DNA from 2 places in the Providencia zhijiangensis genome. Region 1 is predicted to be linked to the other one. Evidence: predicted binding sites of a transcription regulator. Region 1 holds the regulator's gene; the other holds the start of a gene.
The links. The regulator PhoB, encoded in region 1, activates phosphate uptake and scavenging genes when phosphate is short. The targets are predictions, from matches to a motif close to CTGTCATAAAACTGNCNNAT.
Positions count from the first base shown of each region.

Region 2: the regulator PhoB is predicted to act here: its motif matches at 1,568-1,587, upstream of pstS (phosphate ABC transporter substrate-binding protein PstS).

Region 1 is NZ_CP135990.1:697,744-701,178, forward strand. Features, by position in the region: gene sbcD (exonuclease subunit SbcD) at 1-717, opposite strand, end outside; gene phoB (phosphate regulon transcriptional regulator PhoB) at 1,051-1,740, shown strand; gene phoR (phosphate regulon sensor histidine kinase PhoR) at 1,764-3,083, shown strand.
Region 2 is NZ_CP135990.1:209,544-212,978, forward strand. Features, by position in the region: gene envZ (two-component system sensor histidine kinase EnvZ) at 1-1,175, shown strand, start outside; gene pstS (phosphate ABC transporter substrate-binding protein PstS) at 1,687-2,730, shown strand; gene pstC (phosphate ABC transporter permease PstC) at 2,842-3,435, shown strand, end outside.

The sequences.
Region 1 (3,435 bases):
GCGAATATGTGCTTGTCCACCAATCAGTTGAGGCCGATGGATATGTCCGAGCGCAATATAATCAGCAGGTGGGAACGCACCAGAAGGAAAGGCATCCAATGTGCCGATATAAATTTCACGCACGGAATCTGTCAGTTCTGCACCGACGACGGTCAAATGCCCCGTGGCAATAATCGGGATATCTAAGCCCTGCTCAGTACGTTGCTCAACGGCTTTTTGGTAACAGCTTTGGTAGTGTTCACGAATGGCATTTTGTAATGAAAGTTGTTTTTCTTCACTGCTTTGCCCCGCAATACTGACTTGGATATCTCGTGGCCGTAAAAAGGGGATTGCGCACACTAACCCATTTGGGTTCCCTTGCTTATCTTTCAATGTGATGACAGGGGATTCGCTGTTTGATGTGATGACGTGAGTATTTAAATAACGTAATAACGCGCTGGATTCATTCAAAACAGAGACAGAATCATGGTTTCCACTCAAGATAACTAATTGGCAGCCTGTTTTTTGCAAATCAACAATAAACTGGTTGTAGAGTTCGCGCGCATAACTTGGCGGTGCGCCAGTATCAAAAACATCGCCAGCCACAATCAGGGCATCCACTTGGTACTGATTGACTTGCTCTATTAACCAACGCAAAAAGTGTTGGTGTTCAGCAGATCGGTTTTTAGTGAAAAAATACTGACCTAAATGCCAGTCTGAAGTGTGGATGATGCGCATGAGCTAGCGGTTCCTGTGATTATGACGCTTTTACTATATTAATATTCTGATGCTTTATACTCATATTCAAACCATTTGGTTTGCTGTGTCACAGTATACTGTATATCGGTTCAGTGAAAGCAAAGGTATGGCAAATTAAATAGTAAAAATAAGAGAGTTGCGAAGCGCTTCGCAATGATAGCCAGATGTGGTGTTAATATTTCACTTACATGACATTAAGCTGTTAATCTAATGATAGATCTTGATTGCGCGTTAAGATATTCATAATTCTGTCACAAAACTGACGCATAATGCGGTCACATTAAAAATCTCTTCTTATTTACAGGAACAATCATGGCAAGACGCATTCTAGTCGTTGAAGATGAAGCGCCCATCCGAGAAATGGTTTGTTTTGTATTGGAACAGAATGGTTTTCAGCCGACAGAGGCTGATGATTATGATTCTGCGATAGCGCAATTGGTTGATCCCCTTCCTGATTTAGTATTATTGGATTGGATGATACCCGGAGGTTCCGGTATCCAAGTCATTAAACATATGAAGCGTGATAGTGCTACGCGCGATGTCCCCGTCATGATGCTAACGGCAAGGGGCGAAGAAGAAGATCGCGTGAAAGGATTAGAAGTGGGAGCGGATGACTATCTCATCAAACCGTTTTCACCAAAAGAATTGATAGCCCGTGTTAAAGCTATTTTACGACGTATTTCTCCAATGGCGACAGAAGATATTATCGAGATGAACGGGTTAGTGCTTGACCCTACTTCTCATCGCGTTACCAGCAAGGAAATTCCCATTGATATGGGGCCTACCGAATATAAATTACTCCACTTCTTTATGACCCATCCAGAGCGAGTTTATAGCCGTGAGCAGTTACTCAACTATGTTTGGGGTGCCAACGTGTATGTGGAAGACAGAACGGTGGATGTCCATATTCGTCGTTTAAGAAAAGCGTTAGAGTTAGATGGACATGATAAGATGGTGCAAACGGTTCGTGGTACTGGCTACCGCTTCTCTGTTCGCTATTGAGAAACCATTAGGGAGAAACATGGGTGCTTGAACGCTTATCCTTAAAACAGCTGATTTGGGGGCTGTTTTTATTTATTTTACCCGCATTGATACTGTCTGTTTTTATTGGGCATCTTCCGTGGCTGCTAGTGATCTCGCTACTCGCAGCACTCATTTGGCACGGATATAACCTGTTAAAACTCTCTGACTGGCTCTGGTTGGATAGAAGTATGCTACCGCCGGATGGCAAAGGGGGATGGGAACCAATATTTTATGGTATCTATCAGATGCAGCAGCGTAACCGTAAGCGTCGCCGTGAGCTCGGGCAGCTGATTAAGCGTTTTCGCAGCGGGGCTGAATCCTTGCCTGATGCCGTAGTAATCATGACCACCGAAGGCAATATTTTCTGGTGTAACCGCCATGCTCAACAGCTTCTTGGTTTTCGCTGGCCTGAGGATAACGGGCAGCATATTTTTAACTTATTACGTTATCCTGATTTTAGCCGCTATTTCACCGTGAAAAACTATGACCAAGCGCTGACGATTGAGCTTAACAGTGGCGAAATTGTTGAGCTTCGTATCTTACCGTATGCGAGTGATCAACTCTTGATGGTGGCTCGAGATGTGACTGAAAAACGCCGCCTAGAAAAAGCACGTAGAGACTTTTTTGCTAACGTTAGCCATGAGTTACGCACGCCATTGACCGTTATCCAAGGTTATCTTGAAGTCATGGATGATCAAGAAGGCACTTCACCGATGAATAAAAAAGCGTTGTCGGTGATGCAAGAACAGACTCATCGAATGGATAACCTAGTGAAGCAATTGCTGCAATTATCCCGTATAGAGGTTGCCCCTCAAATTAATCTAGATGAACAGATTAATATGCCAGTCATTCTTAAGATGATTGAACAAGAAGCGATTAGCTTGAGCCAAGGGCGGCACGAGTTTGAATTCAGTATTGATGAAAAACTTCGAGTTCATGGTAATGAAGAGCAGCTACGAAGTGCGGTTGCTAACTTAGTGTATAACGCCATAAACCACACGCCAGACGGCACGAAAATTAAGGTGAAATGGCAGCGAACCAGTAATGGCGCGCAGTTTAGTGTGAGTGACAATGGTCCAGGAATTTCAGCCGAGCACCTTCCTCGCTTAACAGAGCGTTTTTATCGTGTGGATAAAGCGCGTTCAAGGCAAGGTGGTGGGGGAACAGGGTTGGGCTTAGCGATTGTTAAGCATGCTGTTCAACACCATAGTAGCCAGCTCTCAGTAACCAGTCAGGTTGGCAAGGGCAGTGAGTTTTCATTCACATTACCACCAGTGTTTATTGTGTCAGACAAGAAAGTGAATACATTAAGCGCAAAATAATCTAAAAAATGAAACCTTGCTAATAAAATCATCATATTAGCAAGGTTTTTTGTTTTGTTTCTCACCCTATATTGGTGCTATTTCTAACGCCTACGCTATATTTTCAATTTTATCCTGCAATTTTCTTCATCTTATTCTGTGAATATTTCTTCGGTATGGTTAAAAAATGTTTTATTGATGATTTTTTAGCCTGAATATATACGGGATATTGCAATTTTACTGACAGTAATCACTGGTTCTTAAATTTAGTTTGGTGCATTGTTCTTGTTTTCGGGTTTGCTCTTGCCTTTTTTCCCTATAAAAGTTTTACTTGTCGCCAGTTATTGGCGATTTTTACTGTTTTTTGATGTTT
Region 2 (3,435 bases), 490 kb from region 1:
AAGTGCGAACATTAATGACAGAGAAAATGGTTCTACAAGATGGAACCTCAGTGCGAGTTTCACCCGCATTACGTAAAAAAATCTACAATGAGCTCGGGATTACCTTTTACGCCCATTCAGCGGCGATGGAAGAGGGATTAAACTGGGCAAAAGAGTATGATTTTCTAAGTGAAAACATGTCGGAATACTTAGGTGGCAAGGCCAGCGTGCATCTGGAACTTGGGCGTGAGTATCCGATATTGTGGTTAACATCCTACCTAGCACCGGATATTTGGGTGCGCGTTCCACTCACCGAAATCGGTCAAAATCAGTTTTCTCAAGTTTTCCGCTATACACTCACGGTCTTCCTCACTATCTTTGCAGGGGTTTGGCTCTATATTCGCTATCAAAATAAGCCATTATTGGAGCTGGAATATCACGCGGGTGAGGTCGGAAAGGGGCATGTTATGCCGCCGATGCAAGAGAAAGGTGCCACTGAGGTGCGTGCGGCTATTCGCTCGTTCAACCATATGGCGGCAGGGATAAAATCCCTCGAAAATGATCGTACAGTATTAATGGCAGGGGTCAGTCATGACCTTAGAACGCCACTAACCCGCATTCGTCTCGCAACGGAAATGATGGGGCCTGAAGATGGTTATCTTGCTGAATCTATCAATAAAGATATTGAAGAGTGTGACGCAATCATCGGTCAATTCATGTCTTACCTGAAAACAGGGCAAGAGATGGATATGGAGTTCTGCGACCTTAATGTCATTCTGAATGAAGCCGTTGCCGCAGAAGCGAATGTGGTGGGCGATATCGAAACGAATCTGGTGCCGGGCGCCGTGATGTTTAACGGTAACCATCTGGCTATCAAGCGTGCAATCACTAACATGATTGTCAACGCATACCGCTACGGTAATGGTTGGATAAAAGTCAGTAGCGGCAAAAATGAAGATTATGTTTGGTTCCAAGTCGAAGATGATGGTGCAGGTATTAAAGACGAAGATATTCATCGACTCTTCCAACCCTTTGTTCAAGGGGAAAAAGCGCGCAGCAATACCGGTACAGGGCTGGGGCTCGCGATAATTCGCAGAATTATTGATGCTCATGAAGGGAATATTGAGATCCATAAAAGTGAGCGCGGTGGGTTTGCTATTCGAGCCTTGCTCCCTCTCAAAGAACGCGAAGACTAAATATCTCGTCGTATTTCGCGTTGTAGCGTTGTTGGCTGCGCTCGTTAACCCTAGTCACATACTTGTGTATGCTCCCAGGGATAACTTCACTTGCCGTATCTCGTCGTATTTCAACTTGTAGGGGTGTTGACTACGCTCAGCTACTCAGGTCACATACTTATGTATGCTCCCTGAGATATCTTCTCTTGTCGCCTACCTACAAGCTGAAATACTTAGAGATATGTTGTGTAGAAAGATAGAAAGAGAAAGAAATTTTTTCATTTATGACAATATGTCATATTCCAAACGCTAAGCTGTCATATTCATCAATCTTATTTAGTTGATTGAAAAATAAGAAAATAATCATTTTTATCCCATTCTGCTACACTTAATCATGTCGATAAAATCCGCAAATGTCATAAAACTGTCATAAAGATGACATATTGCCGTAACTCAATTGTCCTATTTTCCCTACCGTGACATACACCCAATAATTTAATACTTGATTATTTCTTACATCCCCGGAGGGATTATGAAAATGATGCGTACCACACTAGCAAGCGTAATGGCAGCAACCTTATCTCTGACGGCAATGTCTTCTTTGGCTGCTACCAGCCTGACCGGAGCTGGCGCGACATTCCCTGCTCCTGTTTATGCGAAGTGGGCAGATACTTATCAGAAAGAAACAGGTAATAAAATTAACTATCAGGGGATCGGTTCTTCTGGTGGTGTAAAACAAATTAATGCAAAAACAGTTGATTTCGGTGCGTCTGATGCGCCATTGACTGATGAAAAACTCAAAGAAGACGGCTTATTCCAATTCCCAACCGTGATTGGTGGCGTGGTTTTAGCAGTAAACGTTAAAGGCATCCAATCTAATCAGCTGGTTCTTGATGGTAAAACGCTGGGCGACATCTACTTAGGCAAAATTGCTAAATGGAATGACCCAGCCATCGCAAAACTGAATCCAAACGTAAAATTACCTGACCAAAACATCGCAGTGGTTCGCCGCTCTGATGGTTCTGGTACCACATTCGTCTTCACAAGCTACTTAGCAAAAGTTAGCTCAAATTGGAAAGATGAAGTCGGTGCAGGTTCAACGGTTAACTGGCCGAAAAACAGCGTAGGCGGTAAAGGTAACGACGGTGTTGCAGCCTTTGTTCAACGTCTGCCAGGCTCTATCGGTTATGTAGAATATGCTTACGCAAAACAGAATAATCTTGCGTATACTAAGCTGGTTTCTGCAGATGGTCAGCCAGTTTCACCAACAGGTGAAAGCTTCAGCGCAGCAGCGAAAAAAGTGGACTGGTCTAAATCATTTGCACAAGACCTGACTAACCGTGAAGGCGCTAACGCATGGCCAATTACCTCAACCACATTCATCTTAGTTCACAAGCAACAAGCGGATGCTGAGAAAGGTAAAGCGGTTCTTGATTTCTTCAACTGGGCTTACGACAAAGGTGGTAAACAAGCAGAAGCATTAGATTACGCTGTGTTACCTCAAGAAGTTGTGACCGCAGTACGTGCAGCATGGAAAACAGAAGTAAAAGATAGCCAAGGTAAAGCACTGTTCTAAGTGCCCCTCGGGTTGGAAAAGGGTAAGCGGGTGCTGAGGAATAGCTCCCGCTTATTCACCGTAGTAACGTAAGTCCTACTGAAAAGTAGGCATGGAATGAGAACAAAGCGCATGGCCGAAAAAATAACGGCATTCAAAGCCCCTAGTAAATCGGGCGACGTGATTTTTAGTGCATTAGTCAAAATAGCAGCGCTAATCACTCTCCTCATGCTTGGTGGCATTATTATTTCCCTGATTTTCGCATCTTGGCCAAGTATGCAGAAATTCGGGTTTTCGTTTTTGTGGAATAAAGAGTGGGATGCGCCAGCAGAACAATTTGGTGCATTAGTGCCTATTTACGGCACTATCGTCACATCATTAATCGCTCTGATTATCGCCGTACCCGTGAGTTTTGGTATCGCATTATTCTTAACAGAGCTCGCGCCTAACTGGTTAAAACGCCCATTAGGTATTGCGATTGAGCTTCTCGCTGCAATCCCAAGTATTGTTTATGGTATGTGGGGACTGTTTGTCTTCGCTCCGTTATTTGCAGAATACTTCCAAGAACCCGTTGGTAATGTCATGTCGAGCATTCCAATTGTTGGCGAACTGTTCACCGGTCCTGCGTTTGGTATCGGTATTCTTGCTGCGGGTATTATCCTCGCCATTATGATCATTCCTTACATCGCCTCGGTAATGCGCGATGTATTTGAACAAACTCCTGTG